DNA from 3 places in the Anaerosinus gibii genome. Region 1 is predicted to be linked to each of the others. Evidence: a T-box and tRNA genes for the amino acid it is inferred to sense, from the RefSeq annotation. Region 1 holds a T-box; the other regions hold tRNA genes.
The links. A T-box is a leader RNA that pairs with one kind of tRNA and senses whether it is charged. The one in region 1 lies ahead of P3F81_RS03440 (valine--tRNA ligase), so its partner is inferred to be a tRNA-Val.
Positions count from the first base shown of each region.

Region 2: it has a tRNA-Val gene. The T-box ahead of P3F81_RS03440 (valine--tRNA ligase) is inferred to sense a tRNA for this amino acid. The anticodon was not compared.
Region 3: it has a tRNA-Val gene. The T-box ahead of P3F81_RS03440 (valine--tRNA ligase) is inferred to sense a tRNA for this amino acid. The anticodon was not compared.

Region 1 covers NZ_CP120678.1:742,590-753,052, reverse strand. The annotation lists gene scpC (succinyl-CoA:acetate CoA-transferase ScpC) at 1-282, opposite strand, end outside; gene P3F81_RS03455 (redox-sensing transcriptional repressor Rex) at 647-1,282, opposite strand; gene P3F81_RS03450 (O-antigen ligase family protein) at 1,367-2,596, opposite strand; gene P3F81_RS03445 (bifunctional folylpolyglutamate synthase/dihydrofolate synthase) at 2,687-3,982, opposite strand; gene P3F81_RS03440 (valine--tRNA ligase) at 3,997-6,651, opposite strand; T-box leader at 6,699-6,923, opposite strand; gene P3F81_RS03435 (2-thiouracil desulfurase family protein) at 6,978-7,463, opposite strand; gene P3F81_RS03430 (3'-5' exonuclease) at 7,514-8,071, opposite strand; gene P3F81_RS03425 (ABC transporter substrate-binding protein) at 8,157-8,594, opposite strand; gene P3F81_RS03420 (TonB-dependent receptor plug domain-containing protein) at 8,682-10,463, opposite strand, start outside.
Region 2 covers NZ_CP120678.1:2,588,794-2,599,256, reverse strand. The annotation lists gene dnaB (replicative DNA helicase) at 1-612, shown strand, start outside; gene purB (adenylosuccinate lyase) at 900-2,192, shown strand; gene P3F81_RS12475 (adenylosuccinate synthase) at 2,233-3,516, shown strand; tRNA gene P3F81_RS12470 (tRNA-Lys) at 3,647-3,722, shown strand; tRNA gene P3F81_RS12465 (tRNA-Glu) at 3,727-3,801, shown strand; tRNA gene P3F81_RS12460 (tRNA-Val) at 3,811-3,886, shown strand; tRNA gene P3F81_RS12455 (tRNA-Asp) at 3,905-3,981, shown strand; tRNA gene P3F81_RS12450 (tRNA-Phe) at 3,986-4,061, shown strand; tRNA gene P3F81_RS12445 (tRNA-Lys) at 4,074-4,149, shown strand; tRNA gene P3F81_RS12440 (tRNA-Glu) at 4,154-4,228, shown strand; tRNA gene P3F81_RS12435 (tRNA-Val) at 4,238-4,313, shown strand; gene P3F81_RS12430 (DUF2164 family protein) at 4,395-4,631, shown strand; gene P3F81_RS12425 (hypothetical protein) at 4,694-4,834, opposite strand; ZMP/ZTP riboswitch at 5,099-5,181, shown strand; gene P3F81_RS12420 (L-lactate MFS transporter) at 5,264-6,490, shown strand; tRNA gene P3F81_RS12415 (tRNA-Gly) at 6,600-6,673, shown strand; gene P3F81_RS12410 (hypothetical protein) at 6,732-8,852, opposite strand; gene P3F81_RS12405 (plasmid mobilization protein) at 9,321-9,731, shown strand; gene P3F81_RS12400 (relaxase/mobilization nuclease domain-containing protein) at 9,691-10,203, shown strand; gene P3F81_RS12395 (helix-turn-helix domain-containing protein) at 10,255-10,463, shown strand, end outside.
Region 3 covers NZ_CP120678.1:1,840,489-1,850,951, forward strand. The annotation lists gene map (type I methionyl aminopeptidase) at 1-689, opposite strand, end outside; gene P3F81_RS08755 (YczE/YyaS/YitT family protein) at 785-1,462, opposite strand; tRNA gene P3F81_RS08760 (tRNA-Val) at 1,540-1,615, opposite strand; tRNA gene P3F81_RS08765 (tRNA-Glu) at 1,625-1,699, opposite strand; tRNA gene P3F81_RS08770 (tRNA-Asn) at 1,701-1,776, opposite strand; gene P3F81_RS08775 (aminopeptidase) at 1,920-3,032, shown strand; gene P3F81_RS08780 (nucleoid-associated protein) at 3,123-4,121, shown strand; gene P3F81_RS08785 (YdcF family protein) at 4,168-4,920, opposite strand; gene P3F81_RS08790 (glycerophosphodiester phosphodiesterase) at 5,107-6,258, opposite strand; gene speE (polyamine aminopropyltransferase) at 6,450-7,283, opposite strand; tRNA gene P3F81_RS08800 (tRNA-Arg) at 7,465-7,539, opposite strand; gene P3F81_RS08805 (sensor domain-containing diguanylate cyclase) at 7,705-9,894, opposite strand; tRNA gene P3F81_RS08810 (tRNA-Leu) at 10,169-10,252, opposite strand; gene P3F81_RS08815 (hypothetical protein) at 10,275-10,463, opposite strand, start outside.

The DNA.
Region 1 (10,463 bases):
CTTGTTGGATTGATAAGGCATACGTCTTTTAATACCGCCGACTTTTGCCAATGCACCGTCTAATTCTTTCCCAACGGATGCACCTGTCCATAAGTTAACACTAAAAGGTTCTGTTTCCATTCTTTTAGCTAAAGCTAAAGGAACTGCTTTTGGATATCCTGCAGGCGTAAAACCACTAACACCAATGTTCATGTCAGGCTTAATAAAAGCTGCCGCTTCTTCTGCACTAACGATCTTTGCTTGAAGTGCTTGGTTACGCACGCGATCGCGAATATCAATCATCGAAAAATTTCCTCCTTGGTAGGTCAACAAAAAAAATTGGCCATTTCATTACTTATAAAAATCTGATTCTCCTGCTACATTTTAAGAAATAAAGCTATAGATTCACCTCTTTAAATCGTACGCATATGAGATTTTGCTACCACTAGCATAAAAAATACTAATCCAGCAATATCAGTTAGTTATAATTCCAAACACAAGCATACCACTAAGCAACAATACCGTCAAGATAGATATAGCTTATTCTTGACGGTATTTCTCTTAAATTCCCGATTATCTTGTGAAATTTTGTTCAAACTAACTGTAATAATATTATTTCTCTATCATCCTACAAAATCCTGCAAAAAATTTATCAAAAATCCTTCATTTACAGTAATTTTCTTGTTATATGATAAGAGAGATTACTAAGACCCACAGATAAATCTTCATTCACTATACAAATATGTTCTGGAACAACAATTTTTCTCGGTGCAAAATTCCATATCCCAGTCACGCCAGCAGTCACTAGCTTATCTGCTACCTCTTGTGCAAATGGTGCTGGAACAGCAATTACCCCAATATGAATATTGCGTTCTTTTACTACTTGGTTGACATCGTTGATATGATCGACTTTTACCTTATTTACAATTGTTCCTACAACATCTTCATCTGCATCAAACAACGCCATTAGGTTAAATCCCAAAGTAATAAAATTTTGATAATTAGCTAATGCTGCACCTAGATGTCCAATACCAACGACAGCAATATTCCAATTGTTATCTAATCCTAGTATTTCACCAATATTGCGCATTAATTCATGCACATAATATCCCACACCTTTTTTTCCGAACTGTCCAAAAGAAGCCAAATCTTTCCGTATCTGTTCCGGCGTAATTCCTAATCGTCTTCCGAGCTCCTCAGAAGAAATAATTTCTCGTCCTTCTTCTTTCGTTACCCTTAACGTTCTAAAATACAATGGCAGGCGGTCAATTGTAGCCTTTGAAATTACAACTTTCTGTCTCAACTGCCAAGCCTCCTTACAATAATCGATTCTATCTCCACTACTATTTTAAATTCTAAAATAAAAACCTGCAATAAATAAAAAATATTAATCCAGTCGTTCACGCTGAATAATCACAATAAACGCATTAATTATCCAAAATAGCATTGATAATTCAATATTAAATAAAACATAATCTGTAAATCCATTCACTGCAATACAGGCTAAAGCTAACCCAAAGCCCAGCATAAGGCCATTTAATAATTGACTTTCCCTTATTTGCGGTTTAGAAAAAGCCATATGCATTGCACCAAATAAAACAGAGCAAAAAGCCATAAAACCAAGTAATCCTATTTCAGCCGCAATATTAAGGTACATATTATGCGCGTGAACAATTAAAACATCGGGATTATTAATAAAAAAATCATAATATGGATACACCATAAAGTAGGAACCCCAACCAACACCAAAAATCGGATGCTCAATAATCATCGCGACCGTACTTTCCCACATCGCCATCCGCATTTGCGAGGAACTGTCGTCTGCATTAAAAGCAGACATAATTCGTTCAGTAATGCTTGTATCAAAGACGGCTACTATTAAACCCGCAACTATCATCATGAAAAATAACCTTTTGTTTTTTATGATACCGTAAAAAGCCAGTACAAGTGCCAAACTTAAAATAGCTCCACGACAATAAGTCAGTGTAAGACAAGCAAAAAATAAAATAAATAAAATAGCCATACTGCTCTTAATTTTTTGTGAGCTCACTTTTGTAAACACACCAAAAAACATGGATAGCATAACAAGCAGATACCCCGCAAAAATATTAGGATTCTGCATCGTTGAAAACACTCTCGTTTTTAACTCTGGGAATTGATCTCCATCCACCCATAACATACTCGTAATGTCTATTCCATGTATATATTGATAAAATCCATAACCAACTGCTCCTATACCAGCGATTAACATAGCTATAATTAATTGTTTTATCTGCTTCATCGTAGAAATATTTTGAACAAATAAATAATACACTAATACATATTGTCCCATTAAATTATAAAAATTATAAAAACTAAACCCTGTATCTAACGATGCAAAAACAGAAATCGCTCCAAACCCAGCAAAGCACGCAATAGGAATATCAAAAATAGTGCGCTTAAAATTACACTCTTTTATCAAAAAAAGTTTGATAAGCCACGCACTTGAACCGATAAGCAAAAAAATTGTAGTCAGCATTGGGGATAATACCAAAAAGAACCCTAATGCTAAAATAGATTTTTGTATCATCCAATCAAGATACATTTCTTTTTTATTTTCAACACTTATATTTTGCACAAACTCACCTATTTATGATTTTATTTAGATAATTTTTCTTCCTATGCAAATTGAAAAGAATCCAAATTCACATAGGAAGAAAAACAAAAATTATTCTTGTTGTATTAAAAGAGATCTAACCACACCAATTAAATACAACGATCCTGCTACGCACAATATCTTTCCATTTGCGGCAAGCTCTTTTGCTCTTTTTAAAGCGTCGTCAATATCTTCAATTGCTTCTACCTGTTTGGCAAAAATCATCTCCGCAACTTTCTTTGGTGCAGCCGCACGATTTGAATCCGGCTTTGTCACAACGACTACATTCTCTTCATGAATAAGATGATGAATAATCCCGCTAACATCTTTATCTTCAAGAATACCTAATAGAAACACTATTTCTGCATGAGGAAAATATTTATCTAAATTTCTTCTTAAAACTTCTGCCCCTGCGTTGTTATGCGCGCCATCAATAATCATAATTTGTTCATTCTCTTGCTGCATAACTTCAAAACGTCCAGCCCAACTTACCTCTGATAAAGACTTTTGCATCCCTTCGCTCGTAATTCGCTTTTCATTTGTCGCTAAAATTAAAGCTGTCATAATTGCAATCGAACTATTTTCAATTTGATGTTCGCCGAGTACACCCAAACAATACGTAGACGATACACCTACCATTCCAGAGTTAAAAGTAAGGCATTGCTTATTCGTTGCAAAACTTTTAAACTCACTCGTAAAATCTTCGCCTGCAACAAATACATCCGCATTTTTTTCCCTTGCTTTTTCTTGAATGATTTCTAGTGCAATTCCCTTTGCAGCAGTTACCACAGGAACTCCATCTTTGATAATTCCAGCTTTATGCTCTGCTACACCTTCTAAAGTTCCACCACACCGCTCCGCATGTTCTAAAGTAACATTTGTAATTACAGATACTTCTGGAATAATCACATTCGTTGAATCTAAAAGTCCTCCTAATCCAACTTCAATCACTGCATATTCTACCTGCATTTTGGCAAAGTAAAAGAAAGCCGCCGCTGTAATGACTTCAAACTGCGTTGGATTTTCTTCTCCTTCTGCAATCATTTCTTCAACTTTTTCTTTCACAATCCTAATGCAATCAGCAAATTCATTTTCACTGATATAGCTTCCATCTATTTGCATGCGTTCAGTATACGAAACAAGATGCGGAGATGTATACATCCCCGTCTTAATTTTCGCATTCGTTAAAATAGAAGTAAGCATTGCCGTTGTAGAACCTTTTCCATTCGTACCGGTGACGTGAATCGTTTTATACTTATTCTGCGGATTCTCTAATAGTTTCAATAAACGCGTGATTCTTACTAAACCTAATTTAATCCCGAAAGTATTCAAACTATCTAAATACGCTAAAGCTTCTTGATAATTCACTTTTTTCAGTCCTTTTATAAGCTTGCTAAATAAGTCAAGCGTTCATTAATTGCAATACGTTTTTCTTCAAAACCTTTTTGCTTTTCTTTTTCTTTGGCAATCACTTCTGCTGGTGCTTTTGCCACAAATCCAGCATTAGATAATTTTCCACTTACTCTAGCTAATTCTTTATCAAGCGTAGCAAGTTCTTTATTCAACCTAGCCGTTTCTTTTTCTACATCAATCAGGCCCTTTAATGGTAGATAAACTTCCACACCATTTACTACTGCGGTCATTGCATTTTCCGGTTTTTGTGCATCAGCCTCAAGGATAGCAACCGGCTCAGCACCAGCTAACACTTTTAAATACCCCTCATTTTGAATAAACACTTCTTTTAATTCATCCGTTGCAAAAGTCAAAATCACTTCGCTCTTTTTTCCAGGTGCTACATTCACTTCTGCACGCATATTGCGAATTGATTTTATCGTATCCATAATTGCATTCATTGAAGTTTCCGCTAATTCATCAATCTTTTCTTCTTCGCCACATGGATATTTCGCCACCATAATGCTAATTCCTTCATGCGGAATATGTTGCCAAATTTCTTCTGTAATATATGGCATAAACGGATGCAATAATTTCAGTGTATTTTCAAGCACATAACAAAGTACATATTGCGCTGTTTGACGAGCTGTAACTGCGTCTTTATTATACAGACGTGCTTTTGCCATTTCGATATACCAATCGCAGAATTCATTCCAAATAAAATCGTATAAAGCGCGTCCTGCTTCTCCTAATTCAAACCGTTCCAAATTGTTTGTGACATCAGCAACTGTTTTTGCATAACGACTTAGTATCCAACGATCAGCTAAAGTATAATCTTCTTGTTTTGGTCTAAACGCAGCATCAAAACCCTCTAAGTTCATTAAGACAAAGCGAGATGCATTCCACAATTTATTCGCAAAATTACGCGTTGCTTCTACGCGTTCCCAATAAAAACGCATATCATTTCCAGGTGTATTTCCTGTAATCAACATAAATCTTAACGTATCTGCGCCATATTTCTCAATTACTTCTACTGGATCAATCCCATTACCAAGAGATTTACTCATTTTACGACCTTGAGAATCACGAACTAACCCATGAATGAATACATGTTTAAATGGAATTTCTTGTTTAAATTCCAAGCCCATCATGATCATTCTCGCAACCCAGAAGAAAATAATATCATAGCCTGTAACAAGTACACTTGTAGGATAGAATTGCTTTAGTTCTTCTGTATCTTTCGGCCACCCCATTGTAGAAAATGGCCATAAAGCAGAACTAAACCAAGTATCAAGCACGTCCTCATCTTGGCGAAGGGCTTTACCGCATTTCGAACATACCGAAAGATCTTCGCGAGAAACAAACGTTTCACCACATTCATCGCAGTACCAAGCCGGAATTCGATGCCCCCACCATAATTGACGAGAAATACACCAATCACGAATACTCTCTAGCCAATTTAAATAAATTTTCGTAAAACGTTCAGGTACAAATTGAATTTTTCCACTCGTTACGGCTTCCATTGCAGGTTTTGCTAACGATTCCATTTTGACAAACCATTGTTTAGAAATCATTGGTTCAACTACTGTATGACAACGTTGGCAATGACCAACAGCATGATTGTGTTCTTCAATGCTCACCAAATTACCTAAAGCTTTTAAATCTTCAAGCAATACTTTTCGGCATTCATAACGATCCATGCCTTTATATTTTCCTGTATTATCTGCCATAGTCGCATCATCATTTAACACAACGATTTGTTCTAACCCATGACGCTGCCCCATTTCAAAGTCATTCGGATCATGAGCTGGTGTAACCTTTACTACGCCTGTACCAAATTTCGGATCTACATATTCATCAGCAAACACAGGAATCTTACGCCCAACGATTGGTAAAATCAATTTTTTTCCGATAAGATGCGTATAGCGTTCATCCTCTGGATGTACCGCTACACCAGTATCCCCAAGCATTGTTTCCGGACGGGTCGTCGCAATTTCAACAAACTCATCTGAACCTTCAACTTGATAGCGTAAATGATAAAGATGCCCCGGCTTATCCTCATGCTCAACTTCAATATCACTTAAAGCCGTACTACAACGCGGACACCAATTTGTAATTCGATGTCCTTGATAAATCAAACCTTTTTCATATAAAGAAACAAAAACTTCACGTACTGCCTCAGAGCATCCTTCATCCATCGTAAAACGTTCACGCTGCCAATCACAAGATGCACCAAGACTGCGCAATTGCTTTGTAATCTTACTGCCATATTGATGTTTCCACTCCCAAACATGCTCAATGAATTTTTCACGACCAATATCATGGCGCGATAGCCCTTGTTCGTTACGGAGCATTTCTTCAACTTTAATCTGCGTAGCAATCCCTGCATGATCTGATCCCGGCATCCAAAGCGTATTGTAACCTTGCATTCTGCGCCAACGAATTTGAATATCTTGCAAAGTGTTATCAAGTGCATGTCCCATATGCAGCTGACCCGTAACATTTGGTGGTGGAATAACAATGCTAAACGGTTTCTTATCACGTTCTACTTCCGCATGAAACAACTGATTTTCTTCCCAAAATTTATACCATTTCTTTTCAAAGGACTGTGGATCATATACAGTCGGAATATTTTTTTCTTCCATAATATTAAACCTCCAAGATTTTGCAAAAATAAAAAGCTCTTCCGTCCTCAAAGGACGAAAGAGCATACTTTCGTGGTACCACCTTACTTTTTTTACAGGCATCCTGTAAAACTCATCCTGCAATAACGCCGCACTCGCGACTGAACCTACTATTATTTCAGCCCAGCAACTCCAAGGCTACTTTCCATTATCACGATTGAGAAACTTTCCAGCCATGAGTTTCCTCTCTTAAACAATCGACAGTAATGTACTCTCCTCTTCATCGTTTTTTATATATGTTATTACTATACTGCTTTCATAACACACTTGTCAAGAAATCAGCCTATTTAAGCATGATTTTCATCTAGCAACTTTTGCAATAACTTTTCGGTTATCTCTTCTTCTGAATAAACAGCAATCTCATTTTTTCTAAGTAACGCTGTCGCAACCCCTTCACCAGAAACTCTTTTATCAGAAAAAGTTCCATCATAAATTTGATGTACCCCACAAGATGGACTACGCTCTTTTAAGATCGCCGCTTTTATCTTATATTGCTTGGCAATTTCTAAAACTCTTTCTGCTCCATGAATAAAATTTGCCGTTACCACATGATGCTGATTGCTAATCACTTTCGCTTTTTCTGTCCAAACATCTTTTCCACTGCCGCCAATAATTTCCGAAGGTGGATGCGGAATTGGCAGTTTTCCTAAGCACTCTGGACAGACTGCAACAAATTTTCCTAACTCATTATATTTTATCAGCAGAGGATGATCATTTGACCCACCATTATACTTTGTATTATGACCTAATAAACACGCACTTACCAATATCATTTCGCTTCCCCCTTATCTAAGTTATCCTCTATTAGATTGCCCTATGGGTGTCAACAAAACTTTTTATTCGGCAGCCCTAACTTAGTAATAAGTTCCCGAAAACTTGTTACCTGTAATTTTTTCGCAGCAAGAAGTGCAACACAAGCACAGGTCCTAGCATCATCTAATGCATTATGATGCTGAAAATCAATATGAAAATAATCGCCTAAAGTCCCTAGTTTATGATTTTCTAATTCCGGCCAAACCTTTTTTGCCATACTGACTGTACAAAAATGCGAAAAATTTGGCATCGTAAGCTGATAATAAGTCAAACAACTTTTTAACACACTCATATCGAAGCTCGCATTATGGGCAATGACATTCCTGCCTTCCAAACATGGCTTCAAATCGCTCCATATTGTTGAAAAATTAGGTTTATCTCTCACATCAGCCGGTGTAATCCCATGAATATCTATATTAATTCGATTAAACTGCATAATCGGTGGACGAATCAATGCATAGTAAGAATCATATATTTCTCCATTTTTCACTTCAACAACAGCAACACTGCATGCACTATTACGATATTGATTCGCCGTTTCAAAATCTATTGCAACAAAATTCATCATCCATTACCTTCCACAAGACAAAATTACTTAGAATATTGTACAGCATAACCCCAATCAGTGCAATCAAAAAATCATTCGTAAGCCTTTATACCACAAAAACAGGGGTTTCCAAATCACGATAGCTTTGTATCATTTCTTCCCCTGCCCCTTCCCGCGTAATAATTAAATCCGGGCTTAAAGCAACGACTGTTTCCAAAGATATTTCACTGGTATTATTTTGAATTTTTTCAGCTTTTTTTACCATATAAGATACAGCTGGATCAGAAGCAGTTTTAAAAATAGCAATCATTCTCTCAGGAGGAACAATCCCTAAAACAATTGCATCTAAATAGAAATGTGTTGTCATGATTTTTTTGGGTTTTTCAAACATTTTTATTACACTGCCCTGAGAATCAACAGCTTCATAGGCAGTATCTAAATTATTAGTAACAGCTATTTTTTCACTCTTTCCACATGCAGTCATACAAAAAATAATTATGACTAAAAAAGCAGTAAAACATATACTATATTTTTGTTTTCTCAATTTTCACATCCTCACAATACCTCTTCTATAGCCAAAACTGATACTAAAATGGCAGATATCATTTAATATCTGCCATTTTATATAAAATTAGAACCTATGTGTATAAGCTAATCTATAATTACGAGGAGTAGACCAATTTTCCGAATTATTTATCGGGTTTTCACGATTTAGTAAATTATATCCGCCCAAGGTAATTGTATCCTCAGGATTAATAGCATATTGCATCGTTAAATTCAAATCAATTTTGTCAGGAACTCTATGATCTTGGTATTTCGTATTACCTGCGTAATTATAATATGCCATTTCGCGTTTTGCTGTCACAAACCACTCCATATCAAGCGTCAATTTATCTTTTTTATAGGTAGCTCCCGCAGAAAATTGTAATCTGGCTTCATCTTGCATCCAATCACCATCACCATCTTTTGCTTCCGGATTTCCATAATAAGCACCTAGATTAAGTTGCAAATTATCATTCAACTTTTTCGTATATTCCATTTCTACACCCGTATTTCTAAATTTATCACGATTAATTTGAATGCTTGTATTTTCATCACCACCTGGAATTACTGTGTTTTCTTTTACCCATTTAAATTTATTTTTTACATCCATTTTGAAAACTGCTAGCTTAAAAGACTCCGTATCATGAATCACTTTTAAACCAGTTTCATAATTCCATCCCTCTTGTGGCTTTAATGGAATTGCTGTAGATACAGCAGCCGATCCATAAAAAGGTGAATTCGATGCCGGAAGCTCAAACGATTTACCAATATTCACATACCAGGAAGTATTATCGTTGATTTTATAAAGCGTTTGTATTTGTGGTAAAAAGATATTTTGTGCATCATCATACTCATTTCCCTTCACAAAATGCTCTCTTGCACCAATCGTCGTTGAAAATCTATCATTGATTTGATTGGTATAAGAAAGGTATAATGCATAACTGTCTCTATCAAAGTCACCTGTATGAGCACCCTTGTTTTGCGTATAGCTTTCGCGATGTACATTAATGCCGCCTACCAAGGTATCTTTTCCATCATTAATATCCCATGCTTTTTGCGTATTAAAATCAATGCTGCTTAAATCCGTATTCGTTGTAGCACCTTTATAGCCTCTTAGCTTATTCTTATTATAAGTAATCGTAGATTTTAATTGATTCTCCGTGTCATCATAGCTCAAATTTACATTTTGTCTATTATCATAATATAAATTTTCTTTAGTAAGCTTCGTCCAATCTTTTGTAGCATTATCATAGGAAAACTGTTTATAAGTACTATCTGTATCTGAATATGCGTAAGTCATTGTTAATTTATCATTAATATTATAATTCATAAAGATAGAGTCTCTCGTCCCTTTATCTTTTGAAGTCTTTTTCGTTGTTGTAGCAAATAGTGGATTATAATCATCGATAGAATTATAGAATTCGCGTTTATAAAAAATACTAACATCATCCGCATTTACGCCCACGGAGTAGTTTTTATTATAATTGCCCGTTTGCGCTGTTACACTTCCGCCAACTGTACCAGATTTTTTCGTAATAATATTAATGACGCCGCCCATAGCTTCTGCACCATATAAAACGGCATTTGAACCTTTTACAATTTCAACTCGATCTACTGCTTCTACTGGAATAGAGCTCATCATACTATTATAATTCATTAAGTTTACAGGACTGCCATTCACTAAAATAAGCGTACCCTTATCCATCCCACGGATATTAATACGCGAATACATTGCGCCATAATCACCGCCACCATTTCCATATGAATAGCTATTAATCCCAGGAATGCGCTCAATTGCTTCAAAAACAGTCGCTGCACCACTATCTTTTAACTTTTGTGCGGTAATTACCGTCGTCGTTGCCGGTGTGTC
Region 2 (10,463 bases), 830 kb from region 1:
GAGCAGCTTGTTCAACGTATGATTTGTTCTGAAGCGCCGATTGATTCACAACGGCTTAGAGTTGGGGATTTAGAAGACCGCGATTGGACGAAACTGATTGGTGCGGCAGATAAATTGGCATCTTCACCAATTTTTATTGATGATACGCCAGGAATTACTGTTATGGAGATGCGTTCGAAAGCTCGAAGATTAAAAATTGAGCATGATTTACAGTTGATTATCATTGACTATTTACAATTGATGCAGGGCAGTGGCAGTAAAGGTTCGGATAACAGACAACAAGAAATTTCCGAAATTTCACGTTCTCTTAAAGCGTTGGCGCGTGAGCTTAATGTTCCAGTGATTGCGCTTTCACAGCTTAGTCGTAGCGTTGAATCCCGACAAGTAAAAAAACCGATGCTCAGTGACTTGCGTGAATCAGGATCTCTAGAGCAAGATGCGGATATTGTGGCATTTTTATATCGCGAAGATTACTATGATCCTGATACGGAAAATAAAAATATTACTGATATTATCATAGCGAAACATCGTAATGGGCCTGTAGATACGGTGCAATTATTCTTCCATAAACACTTTACAAAATTCTGTGATTTGTCTCGTTTGCAAAATTAAATCTAGGCTAAAGGGACCCTATTTCAAAGAAAATCCAATGAATGTGGATATTTGTTCTAGAAATAGGGCTTTTGTCATTACAGACTAATAAGTATTTGACACTACTTGCAAATAAATGCTATGATAATCAAGGATAAGAAGAGAATAAATTTAGAGACACAAATGCAGGCGTAAATTTTATGCCTATTTGCGTTGTTTTTTTGTGTTTGGGCAATACTATTTGTTGATACATTTTGCATTCACGTGGCATAGAAATGTCAGTGATATATTGAGGAGGATATTGAGGAATGATTGAACGTTATACCAACCCTGAGATGGGTGCTATCTGGACTCTACAACATGAATTTGAAGTAATGCTTGATATTGAAATTGCTGCTTGTGAAGCTATGGCCGAACTTGGTCAAATTCCTAAAGAAGCGGTAAAAAATATTAGAGAGAAAGCGACTTTCGATCTTGATAGAGTGAAAGAAATTGAAAAAGTAACAAATCATGATATTATTGCATTTTTAACAAATGTGGCTGAATATGTAGGCGACGATTCAAAATACATACACAAAGGGTTGACTTCAAGTGATGTTAAAGATACAGCACTTGGGGTAATGATGAAACGCTCTGCTGATATCATTATTGAAGATTTAGAAAAATTCCGTGATGTATTAAAACGTCGTGCGGCGGAACACAAATATACAGTTTGCATTGGCAGAACACATGGGATTCATGCTGAGCCAATGACATTAGGATTAAAATTTGCACTTTGGTTAGATGAAGTGGAACGTAATATTGTACGTGTAAAAGCAGCAAGAGAAAGCGTTGCAGTAGGCAAAATTTCTGGTGCTGTTGGAACGTATGCAAACATTGATCCATTCATCGAAAAATACGTTTGTGAAAAAATGGGTATTAAAGCAGCTAATCTAGCTACACAAGTTATTCAAAGAGATCGCCATGCCGAATATATGACATCTCTTGCTATCGTGGCAAGTTCACTTGAAAAATTTGCGACAGAAGTTCGTAACTTGCAAAGAACAGACATCCGTGAAGTTGAAGAATACTTCAGCCCAGGCCAAAAGGGTTCTTCAGCAATGCCGCATAAACGTAACCCAATTACTTGCGAACGCGTAGCAGGGCTTGCTCGTATCGTTCGTGGTAACGCACTTGCATCTTTAGAGAACGTATCTTTATGGCATGAACGTGATATTACGCATTCTTCCGTAGAACGTGTAATTTTACCAGACAGCACAATTACTGTGGATTATTGCTTACGCAAATTCACAAATATTGTGGATAAATTATTGGTATATCCAGATGCAATGAAAGCAAATATTGAAAAAACTGGCGGACTTATTTTCAGTCAACGCTTATTGCTTGCGATTGTAAGTAAAGGTGTACTTCGTGAAGATGCATATAAATGGGTACAAAGAAATGCAATGGCGAAATGGATGGAAGGCCAAGATTTCAAAACAAATGTATTTAACGATGAAGATATTAAAAAATACTTGTCTCACGAAGAAATTGAGGCTTGCTTTGAGTATTCTTACTACTTACGCTATGTAGATACTATCATGGCTCGTTTCGGTCTATAATAAAAGCTGCTTTTGTGGGCTTAATAAAGAGGTGTATATTATGTCATCAGTTGTCGTAATGGGAACCCAATGGGGCGATGAAGGTAAAGGTAAAATCGTTGACTATTTAGCTGAAAAAGCTGATGTTGTCGTTCGTTATCAAGGTGGCAGCAATGCAGGTCATACTGTTGTTGTAAAAGGAAAAGAATTTAAATTACGTTTATTGCCATCGGGTATTCTATATAAAGGGAAAAAATGCGTAATCGCCAATGGCGTAGTTATTGATCCTGGGGTATTGCTTGAAGAAATGGACGGAATGGTAGCAAAAGGTGTATCCATTGATGATATCCGAATTTCAAACCGTGCCCATGTCATTATGCCATATCATAAAGCGATTGATGAGCTATTCGAGGAAGCTCGTGGCGATAAAAAGATTGGTACGACAAAACGCGGGATTGGTCCGTGTTATATCGATAAAGATGATCGCATAGGAATTCGTATTGTTGATTTAATGGATGAAGAAGAATTCAGTGCAAAACTAAAAACAAATCTTGCGATTAAAAATAAATTATTAAAAGCTGTTTATAACCATGAAGGTTTTGACTTTGAAACAGTGAAAAAAGAGTATCTTGGCTATGCAGATCGTTTACGTAAACATGTAGTCGATACGTCTTCTTTACTAAATAAAGAATTAAATGCGGGCAAAAAAGTACTATTTGAGGGCGCGCAAGCAACTATGCTTGATCTTGACCATGGTACTTACCCTTATGTTACATCTTCGCATCCGATTTCAGGTGGTGTATCTGTAGGGGCAGGCATTGGTCCTAATAAAATTAATACAGTGGTCGGTGTAGTAAAAGCTTACACGACGCGTGTTGGTGAAGGCCCATTCCCAACTGAACAATTAAATGAATATGGTGAAAAAATTCGTGAATGTGGTCGTGAATTTGGCACAGTTACGGGGCGTTCCCGTCGTTGTGGATGGTTTGATGCATGTGTAGTTCGCTACGCAGGTCAATTAAGTGGCATTGACTATATGGCAATCACGCGTTTAGATATCTTAGATACATTTGATAAAATCAAAATGTGTGTAGGATATAAATATAAAGGCGAAATTCTAGATGAAATGCCTGCAAGCTTAAAAGTATTAGGGGAAGTTGAGCCTATATATGAAACATTTGAAGGTTGGATGACAGATATTTCTGGCACTCAATCCTATGATGAATTACCTGAAAAAGCTCGTAAATATATTGAACGCATGGCAGAGGTAACAGGAATTAAGATTGGTATTGTTTCTGTTGGTCCAGGTCGCGAGCAAACAATTGTATTAAAAGAAGTGTTTTAAGTTTAGTTCAGATAGATCTAAATGTGTATGAAATAGGGAATGGGAAGGTAATCTTATCCATTCCTTATTTTCAAAAAAAATGTTGACAAGCATATTTATCTGCATTATAATATTGTCTTGTGAGTAATACGATCCACTAGCTCAGTCGGTAGAGCACCTGACTTTTAATCAGGGTGTCCCGCGTTCGAGTCGCGGGTGGATCACCATTGTGGCCCGTTGGTCAAGCGGTTAAGACACCGCCCTTTCACGGCGGCTTCACGAGTTCGAATCTCGTACGGGTCACCAATTTCATATGGGCGATTAGCTCAGCTGGGAGAGCGCCTGCCTTACAAGCAGGATGTCAGCAGTTCGATCCTGTTATCGCCCACCACTCACCTTTTTGTTTTTTGGCCCGGTAGTTTAGTTGGTTAGAATGCCGCCCTGTCACGGCGGAGGTCAGGGGTTCAAGTCCCCTTCGGGTCGCCATTTTGGCTCTGTAGCTCAGTCGGTAGAGCAGAGGACTGAAAATCCTCGTGTCAGTGGTTCGATTCCACTCGGAGCCACCATTTAAATTTTTTGATCCACTAGCTCAGTCGGTAGAGCACCTGACTTTTAATCAGGGTGTCCCGCGTTCGAGTCGCGGGTGGATCACCATTGTGGCCCGTTGGTCAAGCGGTTAAGACACCGCCCTTTCACGGCGGCTTCACGAGTTCGAATCTCGTACGGGTCACCATTTTTCCATGGGCGATTAGCTCAGCTGGGAGAGCGCCTGCCTTACAAGCAGGATGTCAGCAGTTCGATCCTGTTATCGCCCACCATAAGCTTATATACTCTATTCGATTTAGAATAGAGTTTATTTTTTTATCCAATAGGGCTATCTAAATAAAAGGATTGATAATATGGCCGATTTTAAATTAGATAAACAGAGAAATAAGGAAGCTTTGGAAAGGATTAGAGAATTTTTTTTAGAAGAAACAGGGACGAGATTAAGTGATTTTAAAGCACAATTTTACCTTGATTTTATGTTAGAAGAAATAGGTGAGTTCGTTTATGAACAAGCGCTTGCAGATTGTCATGCCTTGATGACAGATAAGATTGAAGATTTATTTTTACTTGAATATAAAAAGAAACGTTGAAATAAAAAGAACGCAATAAAAATTGCGTTCTTTAATATTTTACGTATAAAGCTTATCGGAAATTAAGCTTCTTTTTTTGTTTGAGATTTACAATCGCGACATTGTGGTTGATAGCAATCGTATTCTTCGGGGGATACAGCTGCATTGGCATAACATTTACCTTCAAAACAATACTGGCAAGAGGAAACTTTTTCTTGTTTCATAGAGGACACAACCTTTCGTATATACTATAGTTATATTATATATTCCTTTTAAAATTAGTAAATGGGATTACAAAATGTATACAAAATATTTTTAATGAAATACTGCTGTATACAAAATATTGTTTTGTTAAAACTACTAGTAACAGCTTAAAAGTTTATTAATTTTAGTTTGTGCATTTTCAGTTGGTTTATTATATAGTTTTAATTAAATTTATTTTTATTGACAGTATAATTTATGCTTGTTATAATTCCTATATAAATGAATATGCCGTGCAGAACTGACGGATATAGTGGAAGTGACCACGTGAACTGCATAGCAATGAAAGCCGACCGTCTGGGCAAAGAGAATGATGCTCAGGCGGTTTTTTGTCGTTTGGGTAGATTTCTCTAAAATCTTTAGTGTTAATTAAAGGAAGGATGGTTGATTTTATGAGAAATCGTTGGTTAATTGCTTTAGCCGCTATTGGTATCCACATCTGCATTGGAAGTGTTTATGCATGGAGCGTTCTTACGCGTCCGATTATGCAGGAGATGGGATTTTCTTTAAAAGAAACGACATGGGCATTTTCTTTAGCTATTTTATTTTTGGGGCTTTCGGCTGGATTTTTAGGTGATTTCGTAGAAAAATATGGACCGAAAAAAAGTGGTCTTGTTTCAATGTGCTTTTTTGGATTAGGGATGTTTGGTACTGCCTTTGCCTTTTATCAACAATCATTGATGCTTTTGTATTTATTCTATGGTGTAATTGGCGGGATAGGTTTGGGTGTGGGATATATCACACCAGTATCGACACTTGTAAAATATTTTCCGAATAACCGTGGATTTGCCACCGGGCTTGCAATTATGGGATTTGGATTTGCCAGCTTAATTGCAGGGCCAGTCATGCAGCATTTAACGGCAACGTATGGCTTGGTTTATAATTTTTTAATTTTAGGCTTTGTTTATATGCTAGTTATGGGCGCTTCAGCATTATATTTAAAACCGCCTGTTGAGAATGAGATCGTAATAAAAAATAAAATTCATTGCAATGTCCATGGATTTATGGCAAATGAAGCATTAAAAACATGGCAATTTAGCGCACTTTGGTGGATTTTTTTTGTGAATATTACTTGTGGTATTGGCCTTTTAGCGGTAGCATCTCCAATGGCGCAAGAGGTTGTACAAATGTCGGCCGCTGAGGCTGCTGCTATTGTTGGTGTGATTGGATTAGTGAATGGACTTGGGCGTATTGTTTGGTCTACTGTTTCTGATTATATTGGAAGAGGGTTCACCTATGTTTTATTCTTTTTTATTCAAATGATAGCCTTTTGGAGGCTGGCTCTAACTACAGATGCACTTGTTTTTCAAGGTTTGATTCTCTTGATTATCAGCTGCTATGGAGGAGGTTTTTCCTGCATGCCAGCATATCTTAGTGATATTTTTGGAACTAAGCAGCTGAGTGCAATTCATGGGCGCATTCTTACTGCATGGGGAATTGCAGGGGTAGTCGGTCCATCATTAGTTTCTTTGTTTCGTGAAACGACAAATGGCTATAGCACAATTTTATATTTTTTCGTTGTTTGTTTTTTCGTAAATGCCTTTATTGCATTGATATTAAAATATAAAGGAAAACATATAGCTGCAAAATCAGCTAATACAGTTGTAAAAACGGCGTGAAGCTAAGAAATATTTAAACAAGCTTGGTAACATCTTAAATATTGCAAAAACAATAAGATTTAATTGAATTTTCTAAAGAAAAGTGGTAAACTTAATAAGTGTTAAATAGGCGGGCGTAGTTCAATGGTAGAACATCAGCTTCCCAAGCTGAATACGAGGGTTCGATTCCCTTCGCCCGCTCCATAGAGAATATAAGCCCTCACGGCAGTTGTCGTGAGGGCTATTTTTATGTGTCTGCACCTTATTTGCACCTTATAGGGAAATATGAGTTTAGTATAATTTGAAAATATTCAATAAAATTTTCTTTTGAAAAAGGTTCTGCGTGATAGTTTTTGATAAATTCATCGACTTTATCTTCATGTAAGAGTAAATTCTTTATTCCATTAGCACTTTTTCGTTGACCATTATGTTTACCTTCAATTTTCTTATAGCGATCATTATATTTGGCTTTAATATATTTGATAAAATCGGTTTTGGATATTTCTTGCTCCAATGGAATTTTCATATTAAACCATTTAGTATATTTTTGATAAAATATTTCTGTAAAAGTATTATTATCCGAAGAATCTTCTTCACAGTATTCACTAATAAATTTATCAATTTCTTCTTTATGATTAATTATTTTCTTTTGTGGAATGGTTTCATTATAAAGTAGATCAAGTCCATAGTTTAAAAAACCAGTAACTAGAAAAAATAATTCATATGAATCTAATTTTTCATAAACTGCGTTTTCTAAATTCCCTGTACAATCAATAGTATCGTATTGAAGGCTTGTTGTAGCTGTATTAAAGCCGACAGATGATAAATCTTGACATATTCTAATATAATGTGCAGGACTTTGATAATTAATAGTAGAGAAATGCTCATCTTGATATTTTATAGTTTTAGAATTAATAAGATTACTAAATGTTTGAACCTCTGCTTCAGTGGAACTTGCATCAATATTAACAATGTTTCCCATAAGCTTATCTTTAAGAAGTTCTCCGATATTAACTTTATTGCTTAAGTATGAAGCTGGGTATTCTGTTAGATGACAAAATGGTTTACGTTTGTCTGAAGAAAATGCTAGAGGTTCTAATTCTTTTTGTATAAAAGGTGCGTTTGATATAGTAGAAAGTGGATATAAAAAAATATCTTTTAAAAAGTTATTTATAAAGGAAATATTTTTAGAGAAGATAATTGTAAAATTAGACGATGTGTTGTTTATCTCGTTTAAGTAACTTTTACCTAAATATATTTTGGTTAACATAATTGCGATTTTATCAATGATGTTAGTATTTCCTTTACTGATATTAAAAAATAATAATATTAGTTTTGAAAAGGGATTTGTTGAATTTTGATATTCTTTTAGTATACGTTGATATTTCATTTGAAAAATATTGGAAATTAAGGTTAGGTTTGTTTCAGGAATAGAAAAATGTTTATATAAAAGCTTAAGGTAATATTTTTTATATTCTTTTTGTCGTTCTTGTGCATTGGAAGTACTGTTAATGACTTGAGTAGAGTAATAAAGATTAATTAATCTATCGACAAGTTGATAGTGAATCATATTTATAGTGCAACCATAGAGGATAGAAGCCTTGTACTTTTTTTCAGGAATAATATTATTTTGATGCGCGAAGTGTAGTTGTAATAATGATTTAAGGTCGTCAGGAGATGAGTTAAAGTAGTTAGAAATGTGTTTGCATAATTTATTAAAATCTTTACCAGAAACGAGTAAAGAGCCATTTTGTGAAGTGAAATAAATAATTGTTTTATCAAGGATAACAAAGTCTAATTCAAATTTATGTAAAATGCATTCAAGACAGTTTGCATATTGTTTTTGCCAGCAAAGGCATATAGGGGGTTGTATACGATAAGTATTCTTATCAATTAAATTTTTAATATTATTTTTAATTTCAGATAATCCTTTTTGCAAAGACGTATTATATTTATAAATCATATTATCTTGAGAAATTGAATTAGGATTACAACTATCCGTTGATGGATTAGAAGAGGTTAAAGGATTTGGTTCAGTCGATAAAGATTCAGTTGAATTTTTATTATTTGATTTTTTGTCAGTCAAAATACTTGAAGGGGAGCTGTAAATGTTAAAATGTCCCAATGCACTATTTATGTTATTTTGTGAAACGTTACATATCTTTAATACATAATTACTAAAAGTATTCAGGTGTTTCTGAATGGAATCCTCTTTTCTTACTTTTTCTTGTTCATTCTTAAAAATTTTATCTAATTGGTTAATTAAGCGGGACGGATTGCTAAATTTGATATTTATTTGAGTTTCTTCCTCTGATATTCGCTTAATATCTTGCTCAAAAATATCTGGATTTAATTTGATATTAATAGATTGATTCATATTCAACTTGATACCCACTTTCCATAAATATTATTAAAGCTATAATTTCGCTAAATTTATAACGTGTCCTTTAACGGATAGCCTAATTTTAAAAATATATTAATGATTATCCATGGTTAAAGAACAGCTCTATATTATAAAAAAGCATGAATTAAAAATATTACGCTATTGTTTACGCTAAGTTATACGCCATTAAAACTATTATATAGTTGTTGGACATAGGAAAAATAATCAAAAAAAAGGTTATTATAATTATTTAAAATAAAAATATTTATAACAATATAATAAATATAAGTAATATATATAGGGAATATGCAGAAGTATTATATACTAAGAGACTTGAAGCAAAAGTATTTCTAGGATGTGGGGGAAAATATATATCCAAGATAGAAGCTGTAGTACAAAATTAATACAATGCTAACACAATGATAAACCAATAAAAGGTTTATCATTTTTTATTTTGAGGTGAATCAAATGAGAGAAAAAACAATTCAGGTAAGAGTATCAGAACGGGAACAAATGGAACTAGACAAAAAGGTGAAAGATAGTGGAATGACGGTAAGTGCAATTGTACGTAGTTTGATAACACGTAATGAGGTAGTAGTTTATGAAGATGGAAAAACGATATGCAAAGATATAGCTTCTTTACATAATACAATGAATCAGTATTATCATAGAGTGCAATCAAAGCTTGATTATCTGGAACGTCAAATGGTAGGTTTAGAACAGCAATTTTATAAGGACGGTATGGATAGTGAACAAGTTAAACGGGTTTTAATGAATGCACAAACAGTAATTGATTTAATGCGCGCGGATTTAGTTGCCAATCAAGACAGAGCTAATTGTGCAATTGAAAGGATCGTTGATAAAAATGGCAATTTTTAAAGTAATAAATCAAAAAGAGAACGACTATCTATCTTTACACAGAAAAGTTAATTACATCGAAAATTTTTGTGCAACTAGTGAAAATTTAATTTATGGAACAAATGTAAGTTGTTTTAATACGTATAAAGAAATGATGTTAGTAAAGAAAGTTTTTAATCAGAGCAATGGTAAAGCATATAACCACTTTATTTTAAGTGTAGAAGAAACAGATGAAGTTACCGAAGTTGATTTTATGGATGTAGCAATAGATGTATGCGATATGATTGCAACATTTAGAGGAAATTATCAGGTTTTAATGGCTGTTCATACAGATACAGATATATTACATGTGCACTATATCGCAAATAATATTGACTATATAGAGGGATCAAGGGTTAATGTAAACAGGAGTTACATTTATGAAATAAAATGCAAAATAAATGAATCTTTAGAATTGGCTCATTTAAAGCCAATACGAATGAAGTATTGTTGATGTAAAAAATTAAAAGAGTCTATACATACCAGTAAAACAGGAGGTGTAGCAATGAGCAAAGACCAGATAGTTAAAGATAGATTTCTCACGGCAAGAGAAGTTGTAGAGGTATTTTTCGAAGATAAACTAAAATATTCGCGTGTATTAAAAATGACGCGGGAAGGATATTTACCAGCAGTAAAAATGGGAAAGGCGTATGTTTATTCCTTAAAAGAATTAGAGAAGTGGGCTGAAAAAAATTTTAGTACACCATCATGGGT
Region 3 (10,463 bases), 1.1 Mb from region 1:
GTTCCAGCTTCACCAACATGAGGTACAAATGGTTCTTCGTGGAATTTCTTTCCAATTCCATGTCCTCCTAAATCCGTTACTACTGAATAACCATGCGCATGCGCATGTAATTGTACAGCTGCACCAATATCTCCCAAAAATCCCCATGGACGAATAGCTTCAATTCCTTTTATCATACATTCACGTGCTACACGAACCAATTTTTCAGCCTCTTCACTTACATTGCCAATCATAAACATTCTCGATGCATCCGCATAATATCCATTGTAAATCGTTGTGATATCCACGTTGACAATATCACCATCTTTTAAAATTGTATCTTTAGATGGAATTCCGTGACATACAACATCATTAATTGAAACACAAATACTCTTTGGATATCCTTCATAATTTAAGCAAGCCGGAATGCCTCCTTGTGAAACAATATATTCATGAGCCAATTGGTTTAGCATCTCTGTATCAACGCCAACTTTCATATGCTCTGCAACTAAATCTAATGCTGCATCATTAATGACCGCACTTTTTTTTATTCCTTCAATATCGGTTGGTGTCTTTATAATTGTATGAGGTGGGCGAATTTGACCTTTATAAAAATCCAGTTTTATACTCATTATCTTTTCATCAAATTCCAAGTGACATTTTTTGTATTTTTTCCCACTTCCACACCAACATTGCGAATTTCTATCCATGTATTTATCCCTCTTTCCGTCTTTTACAATGTAATTATTATATACCGTAAGTAGAAAAAACAAAAGGCTTGCTTTTATTCTATGCAATTTAGAATTTATTTTACATTTAATCTTTTTTTGAAAAATGGCAAACAAAAAATTAAATTGCCATGTTCATCAGGATAACTAAGCCTCGGTAAATAAACTCTTACCATGCTACCTACCAAAAAAGCGGAAATCACCGTACCTTCCCGAATACCACGAATTTCGCCAAAGTAAATCAAAGATAACGTAAGCGCTATAATTACAAGTGAAACATCAAAAGCGATTTTTGTATAACCAAAATTAAACTTCCACTGCATTGCAATCGCATTTACTAAGCCTTCGCCTGACATCATAACTACATTGCCAATTACCTGCAACGTGACTCCTAATCCCAACAAAGCGCAGCCAATAAACAATAATAATAATTTAAATAAGTAATTTTCTGGCTGTATCAGAGAAAATAAAAGCATCGCCAGATCTATAAAACAACTAAAAATTAGCGTCATTGGAATCTGCAAAAATTGAATGTACTGAAACTGCCGTCGTAAAATAAATATTTGCCCTATAATAAAAAGCATATTAACAATGAATGTAAAACCACCTAAAGTAATCGGATAACGAAAGCTTAAGATATAAGGTACACTTGAAATCGGCGATGTTCCCAAGAAACTTTGAATAATTAAAGCAATGCCTAATGCCATAAAGAAAATTCCACATATAAACAAACAATATCGTTTTAAAACGGTCACTTTGTTTCACCTTCTTTAATTTCTAAACTATATAAAAACAAAACCCTCATCAAAGATGAGGGTAATATTTCTTAGTATGGTGGGCGATAACAGGATCGAACTGCTGACATCCTGCTTGTAAGGCAGGCGCTCTCCCAGCTGAGCTAATCGCCCATATAAAATTGGTGACGCGTACGGGATTCGAACCCGTGAAGCCGCCGTGAAAGGGCGGTGTCTTAACCACTTGACCAACGCGCCATGGCTCCTTGAGTAGGACTCGAACCTACGACCGATCGGTTAACAGCCGATTGCTCTACCAACTGAGCTATCAAGGAAGGAACATTTATTATTATAGCGGATTATTTTAAATAATGCAAGTACTTTTTTTATTTTTTTTGCAGGTTTTATAAATTTTTTTCCGAATTCTATCTAATACTAGCTTTAAACGCTAAATAACATCTAAAGGAGTCTTTATTTCATGGATCCAAGAATAGAAAAATTGGCTCATCAATTAATTCACTACTCAACAAGATTGCAAAAAGGTGAAAAAATCCTCATTGAAGTATTCGACGATGCACATCCACTTGCAAAAGCATTGATTAAAGAAGTATACAAAGTAGGTGCACTTCCTTTCCTAACCGTCAAAAGCAATGTCTTACAAAGAGAACTATTGCTAGGTGCAAGCAGAGAGCAACTCGACTTTATCGCCTCTTATGAATCTATACGTATGCGTGACATGAATGCCTATCTCGGTATACGCGCAAGTCAAAATGTCAGTGAACTCTCCGATGTACCAAGTGAAAAAATGAGTTTATATCAGCAGTATTGGCAACATCCAGTCCACAGTAATATCCGTGTTCCTCATACGAAATGGTGCGTTATGCGCTACCCTAATGGTGCAATGGCACAACTTGCTAATATGAGCAGTGAACAGTTTGAAGATTTCTATTTCAACGTATGTAACCTCGATTATGCAAGAATGGCTGAATCAATGACACCACTTATTCAGCTAATGAATCATACAGACAAAGTAAAAATCGTGGGTCCTAATACCGATTTGACTTTTTCGATCAAAGATATTCCCGCAGTAAAATGTTGCGGTCTCCGCAATATTCCCGATGGTGAAGTTTATACCGCACCAGTTAAGACTTCTGTAAACGGAAAACTATCCTATAATACACCTGCCGTTTATCAGGGGGTATCTTACGAAAATATTTCTTTAGAATTCAAAAACGGAAAAATTGTAAATGCAACAGCAAATCATACAGAGCAAATCAATAAGGTATTTGATACTGATGACGGATCTCGTTTTATCGGTGAATTCGCACTTGGTGTAAACCCATATATCACAAAGCCGATGAAAGATACTTTATTTGATGAAAAAATTTCCGGAAGTTTTCATTTTACCCCAGGTATGGCTTATAAAGAAGCGAATAATGGAAACTCCTCCTCCATTCATTGGGATTTAGTTTGTATTCAAACTTCTGAATATGGCGGTGGTGAAATCTATTTTGATGATGTATTAATCAGAAAAGATGGACTCTTCACCATACCAGAACTTCAAGGACTCAATCCTGAAAATTTAAAATAGCATTCCAAACGTTTCTGACTGGAAATAATACTTGCTCTTCGCTTATTTCCAGTCAAAACTTTTACTTTACATAAAGAAAGAGGTATTTCGATGATTATTATTAATCATTCTATATTACATATATTTGATTTCAATTCAGGTGTAACTGTTTTTTCTGATAAAGAATTAGCCATAGAAAATAGTGTAGAAACATTCTTGCTAAAACACTTAGAAAAATCATTTACCGACACTAATCTTAAAACAGGTAATTTTTATGAAACCAGTCCATTTAAATCTTCCCTTAGTAGTTATTTAAATGAGGAACTTCCTTTTGTTGATTTTTCTAAAGCACTCGCCAATTATGCTTATACAATGATTCAACGGGTCGAAAATCCTGAATCTACCGATCTTTTAATCTGTGACATTGATGTAGATACTGTCCGTTATATCGCTTTATTAAAATGCAATAATCGTATGGGCTTTGTTCATCAAGTCATGCAAGATGATGGTGGTGTTAAAAATGATATTATCAACCATTACGCGATTATGCCCATGTTATCACAAAAAATTGATGAATGTGCATTTATTAATGCTGAAACATTAGAAATTAAATTTACAGATAAAAAATACTCTATCGATGGTGATGCTGCATTTCTTCTTTCTGACTATATTTTGCAATGTAACTTTCAACTATCAAGTAAAGACTCATTAAAAGCAATGCAGACAATTGCCAAAAAAATAGCTGAAGATCATGGGCAGAATAGCGTCGACGCCATAGTAAAAACTAAAAACTACATTGTAGATAATATTGAATACTCTGAATCTGTAAATCCCGAAACATTAGGTAGGCAAGTCTTTGCCTCCTCCCCTATGCTGCAAGAGGAATATATTAAAGAGATTCGAACTGCTGGAATCAGCTCTCAAGTGAATCTTGATCGTGAATTTGCCATCAAAAAAACAAAAACGCACAGAATTAAAACTGACACAGGTATTGAATTAATTATCCCTGTTGAATACTTTGAAAATCAAGACTACGTTGAATTTATCAATAATCAAAATGGTACCGTCTCTATCAACTTGAAAAATATTGCAAAACTCATCAATAAGTAAAAGGAAATCCATATGTATGCATCACTTCCATACATATGGATTTCTTTCATTTCATTACCCTTCCACCTAATATTCCTAACCATTCATGAAAAAATATACAGGAAGTTTGTAAAGCGAAACTTGATGGAACCATTTTATTTACATAAAAGTCATTTTTACCACTTACTAAATAATCCGTTGGAACGGGCAAAGCATCAATGCCTTCTTTCTTAAAATTCATCATAGAACGCTCCATATGAAATGCAGATGTAACTAAGATTGCTTTTTCATATCCATTTTGCTTCATAATTTCGTGTACCAATTGCGCATTCTGCCGCGTATTTAAACTATTGTCTTCAATGATGATTTTTTCTTCTGCGACACCAATCCCCATTAGCATTCTCTTTGCAACTAAAGCCTCTCTGCCTGAATCAGAAAAAACCTTTCCACCAGACACAACAATCGGAATCTTTAGTTGATGTTGTAACCTCGCTGCCATCAATAAACGATTTGCTGCACTGCCAGATAAGTTTCCCTCTCCATCAATATCCGGAGTTTCCGCTGTAGCACCTCCGCCCAGCATAATGATAACATCCCCATGAATCGTTTCTGGAACCGTATATCGACTTTCTAAAGAATGAACTAAATAAGAACTAACATAGGAAGTAGAAAAAATATAAAAAAATAATGTAATTCCCATCAAAATTTTTGACCAAAACCGATTCGTTCGCCAAATTAAAATACTTACGAAAAAGAAAAGAAGAATAAAAATACCCGGTGGTAATAAAAAAGCAGCTATATTTTTTAAAGCATAAATCAATATGATTTACCTCCCCTCTATTTTTTTATTAATTTTATCAAAACTATATCTAACATGCAAAAATTTCCCCAAACTATGAGATTGAAAAATTATCTATTTATATATCAAATTAAATTCTTGCTTAAAATCAATTTAATATATAAATAGACAGGTTCTCCCGAACCTGTCTAAAGCGTTATTTATTGTTTATTCTGCGGAATCCCCACCGCCAGCCATTTTTTTCGTTTTTACGTCTACATAATCTACGCCCGTATGATATTTACTATTAGGATTTATCATTGGTTCATGCAATTTAATTCCACGTTTTTCTAATACACTGCGTAAAACCCAAGGCTTATCTGAAATCATACCATCCACACCCATATCAATCATCATATTGATATCAGTTACACTGTTTACTGTCCAAGGAACTACCTTCATTCCAAGCTCGTGTGCCAAATCCACATCTTGCTTAGAAATTTCCGGATAATAAGGTGATACAATATCTACGCCAATTGCTTTTGCCGCTAAAATTGGATTGCCTTGATAATCATCAATATCCAATCCACCAAGCCAAGGCGATTTTCCTTTCTGATATGCTCTTAGTGATACTGCATCGGGACCCCAAGAAGGCTGCTCCTGCCACAAAGCCACCAAGGAAATATTCGGATTCAATTTTTTCATTTCGATTAAAGTTCTCCAGTCAAACGACTGTAATAAAACGCGATCTTCCATACCATATTTTTTAACAACATCATTAAATGCCTTTACAAAACGAACAGGATCTACACTATTTTTATAAGCATCCCCAGATAATGGGTCAGGATAAGATTTTGTTTCTGCATTGACAATAACTTTTTTGTCTCCATATTCCTGAATTAATTCAAACAATTCATCTAACGTCGGTATCTGTGCACCTGGTACTGTTATCTGAGTCTTCCCATGCCCTTCATAGTACTCTCCACAATTAGGATCCATAACGCCCACATCAAATTTTCTAATTTCATCTAATGTCATTAATCGAATATCGTATTTTCCATCTTCCACATAATTTCCATTTTTATCTCTTGTGATCTTGTGATTTAAAATTGGATTATGACTCATCACAATACGATTATCTTTTGTCAATTGCATATCACATTCAATTGATGTAGCTCCCATTTCCATTGCATATGCATAAGAGTATAACGTATTCTCTGGACGCGCATCACGTCCACCACGATGTGGCTCAAAATCAAATACATCAAAACTTGCTTTTGCATAAGCTTGCTGTTGACTGACAAAACTTCCACCTAACCCAATCACGGCAGCTGTTAGACCTGCAATCACCATACGTCTCATTACCTTGCTTCTCTGCATCTCTTATCATCCCCTATATAATTATAAATAAAATTTTCCATTTATATTATATCTTTAATTTTTTAAAGATACAGTCAGATAAATTCTGATTTTTATTACAGAATATTTTAGGAGTAACTCAATTTAATTATATTATAAGGATAAATTTATGGCTGTCTTAAATTTTTATCTTAAGACAGCCGTTTTTATCCTTATTTAATTAACTCTTGTACAAATTGAGGCAATGCGAAACATGCTTTTTGTATTGCTGCTGTGTGATAACGGGTTTCTAATTTTTGACGATTCGTTAAATCTGTATCCATTGGTTTATGCTTTTTAGAACCAATAGTAAAACAATGCATTCCACCTGGATAAATAGGAATATATGCTAAATACATATCATGAATCGGGAAAATGCCTTTTACATCTTTCGTAATTTTTTTAATTAATTCTTGATGATAAAAAGGCGATTCTGTCTGCTGGACAAATAAACCATCCTCTTTGAGTGCTTTATGTACATTCTTATAAAATTCTTTTGTGAATAGCCCTTCCCCTGGGCCAATTGGATCAGAACAGTCTACAATAATTACATCATACGCATTTTCTGCAGCCGCCATATGAGCAATTCCATCACCAATTTTCAACTCTAGCTTAGGATGGTTTTCACGCATTGCCACGCTGATTTCCGGCAAATACTTCTTAGCAGCTTCAACTACCATACCGTCAATTTCCACCATTTCAACTTTTTCTACACTATCGTGGCGTACAACTTCACGTACAGCTCCGCCATCACCACCGCCAATGACCAAAACGCGTTTAGGATTAGGATGCATGTAAAGCGGAACATGCGCAATCATCTCATGATAAACAAATTCTTCTGCAATACTCGTTTGAAAAACTCCATCTAAAACAAGCATTCTGCCAAATTGATATGAATCTACTACTGCAACATCCTGAAACTCAGATTTTCCAGTAAAAAGGGTTTCTTTTACCCTTGTTGTTAAACCAAGATATTCAGTTTGATTTTCTGTGCACCATAACTGCATAACGATTACCTCCAATAGACAAAAATTCTCTGATAATAGAATTACTTTATCTTAAAAAAACAAATTAGTCAAATCTAGTTTCTTTAAGAATAATAAATGAGAATAAATCCATACCATTAAAAAGTTAATAATAACAAAAAGCTCCATGATATAAAATACCATGGAGCCAATAAAAATCAACTGGTGCGCCTGGTAGGAATCGAACCTACGCACCTGCCTCCGGAGGGCAGCGCTCTATCCACTGAGCTACAGGCGCAAATCATAACGAATAATATTATACCATATATAAAGCAGTAAGTCGAGTAAAATTAATTTACTTTACAAACCAAATGCTTTCTGTAGTAGTTTTATCTTCTACTGAAACCAACCGCCCATTAGCCATCGGATAAAAATTTTTTAATAAGTTTTTATATTATCCCTATCATACTCTATGCATTTTCTTTTTATTCAAGATTTTGTTTCTACTTTTATGTTGATACATTCTTGCATCTAAAATTTGCATAATTTCATCGAAAGTCAGTTCATTTCTATAGGTATATTCTAAAACGCCAAAAGCAAAAGATCGTCGGTAACCATCTTTTGCTGTTTTATTTAAAGAATTCAAATTTTTATTAATGCGCTCTAATAAAGTTATAACTTTTTTCTCTCTAAGGTTAGAAAAAACAATAATAAATTCATCTCCACCGTATCTACAAATAATATCCTGTGGCTGAGCTTTTTCCTTTAAGAGACCAACAACTGTGCGTAAATATTCATCGCCTTCTTCATGCCCATAATAATCATTTGCAATTTTTAAATTATCTAAATCAATAAAAGCAAAGGTTAATATCGCCTCTTGACTTATAGGGTTGTTTAATAATTGATGAATAATCTCGTAACCTGATCTTCTTGTATATACATCCGTCAACTCATCTTTTGTATATCTCGACATAGATTCTTCCATAATCTGCACTTTCTCTTCTAACCGCTTTCGTTGAGAAGATAATTTATCTAATGCCATTTGCATATAAGAAATCAGCGTTCCGATCTCGCCATAACTCACTTTTTTCCCTTCATCTGAAGCTTTACCGAACGTATCAAGAATTACTTTTCGATTATCTTGATACTGTTTTTCCAATACTTTATCATAATTAAAATCCGTGATTAATGAAGAAAAAATCATATCAATATTCATTTGATTTTTATTCGGTTCGCCCTTTTCACCGTTTTTAGCTCGACGATATTCATTTAAAATTTCAAGGACTTTCTTTTCTAAATCATTAACAATCTGCATTTGCTTCAAGCGTCTTAATAGAAAGTACCCTTTAAATTCCGCGTAATAAATAGGGAAATAATCATAATATTTATCTTCATATGAAGCATTTTTATCCACTCTAAAAAAGAAAACCGACGTTAAAGTATCATTTAACGGAATCCCCATAAACTCACCAAAGCATGAAAATCCTCCAATTGTAATATCTTTAAAAAGATTCATTTTATGAAGTTCTTCACTATTGACTACTCGCCTAGTAATACAATCATTCAATATTCCGGCAAAAGGTTTTGGTTTGTTCTTCATAAAAGCATCCCAATCGCATTGTAATGTCTCTAAAAAAGATGCCCGATGAATAACTAAAAGTTTTTCTCCAATGCCAATATCACAATAAAAATAAACTCTATTTTGTGTCTCGTCAATTTTTAAAATTGTTCGCGCAAAAATCTCTCCATTGACATCTATTGCAAAACTGTAATTATAAATAATCTTTTCTAACTCTTCTACTGTTTTACAAGAAAATTTGAACTTTAGCGCATCAATAAAATCTACAAAGCGTCCCTGCTCATCCAAAACTTTTGAAACATATCTCAGTGAAGGATTTGCATCCGCAATAATAAAGGAATTCCCAGTGCGACAAAATCCCTGACTTTTAAACACACCAAATTTATATCCCGAGTTTATTTTTAGCAGGCAAACCATTAGATGATTTTCTATTACTCGTTCCCCATTATACAAGTACGCACTTCCCAAGGCTTCATCATTTCCCGATGATCCTCCAACGAAAATACAAGGAAACTTTTGACTATCGTATACAGCTTGCATAACAAACGTTTCACATTTTGCCATTCCATCTATATAGGCAAGTGCAACCGTATCTTGCGCATTAATTGCCATACTAACATTCTGATTTTTTAACTTTTCTACAATAATGTCAGTTCTTTCTTTAGGCGTCATTATGCTCTCATTTTTTAATAAGTCATCATTCGGTAAATCTATAGTGAAAATTTGGCAATCGTTAATCATTCTATTTGAAAATGCCTGCAAAACTATTTTCTTTCTGCCAATTTGATTTGGCGGATAAATAGAATTTTTCCCTTCAAAATGGCAGAGTTCTCCCGCTGTAGAAATCATCATAAATTTTGTATTAACTGGTAAACATGCCTTTATAAACGCCCCTACTTTTGACATGTTACAAGCAGAGGATATAAATGCAATAAGCAATGCTACACCATCTGCTAAATTACATACATTAGCAACAGATTTTTGATTCAACTCAGACTGGTCAAGATATTCTACTCTTACATCATCTAAAGTTTGTCTTTCTAAACTTGTCTCATCAAATTGATTTTTCAGCATAGAACTCTACTCTCTTTCGTATCTCAGCCTTTTGTCCTACTACCATTTTATTTTCTATTTTACTATAAAATCTTACAAAAATCAGCATATTTTCATTTAAAGTAAATATTTTTTACATATTATAAAAAAATTAGATAAATTATTTCTTTATTTTAGTTTTTCTTCAATTATTTCTACTATAAATCTCAATACATTTTCTAGGCAAATAAAAAAGCTCGGAATACTCCGAGCTAGAATTGATTATTATTTAAAGCTAATTATTTAATTTAATAAATGGTGCGGGAGAAGGGACTTGAACCCCCACGCCAAAGGCGCCAGATCCTAAGTCTGGTGCGTCTGCCAATTCCGCCACTCCCGCATCAGTTAGCTTTTATATATTATCATTGATTAATCCTCTTGTCAATATTTTTATTATTTTTTAATAAATTTTCAATCAATACATCCATTTTTTCCTCTAAACCATCAATTCGAGATTTTATATCATTTATTTCATTCTGTAGCATAACTCCCTCTCGAGCTACTTTTTCTTCTGCTTCTTTATCCACTCTTCTTTGGTCATAATATACCAT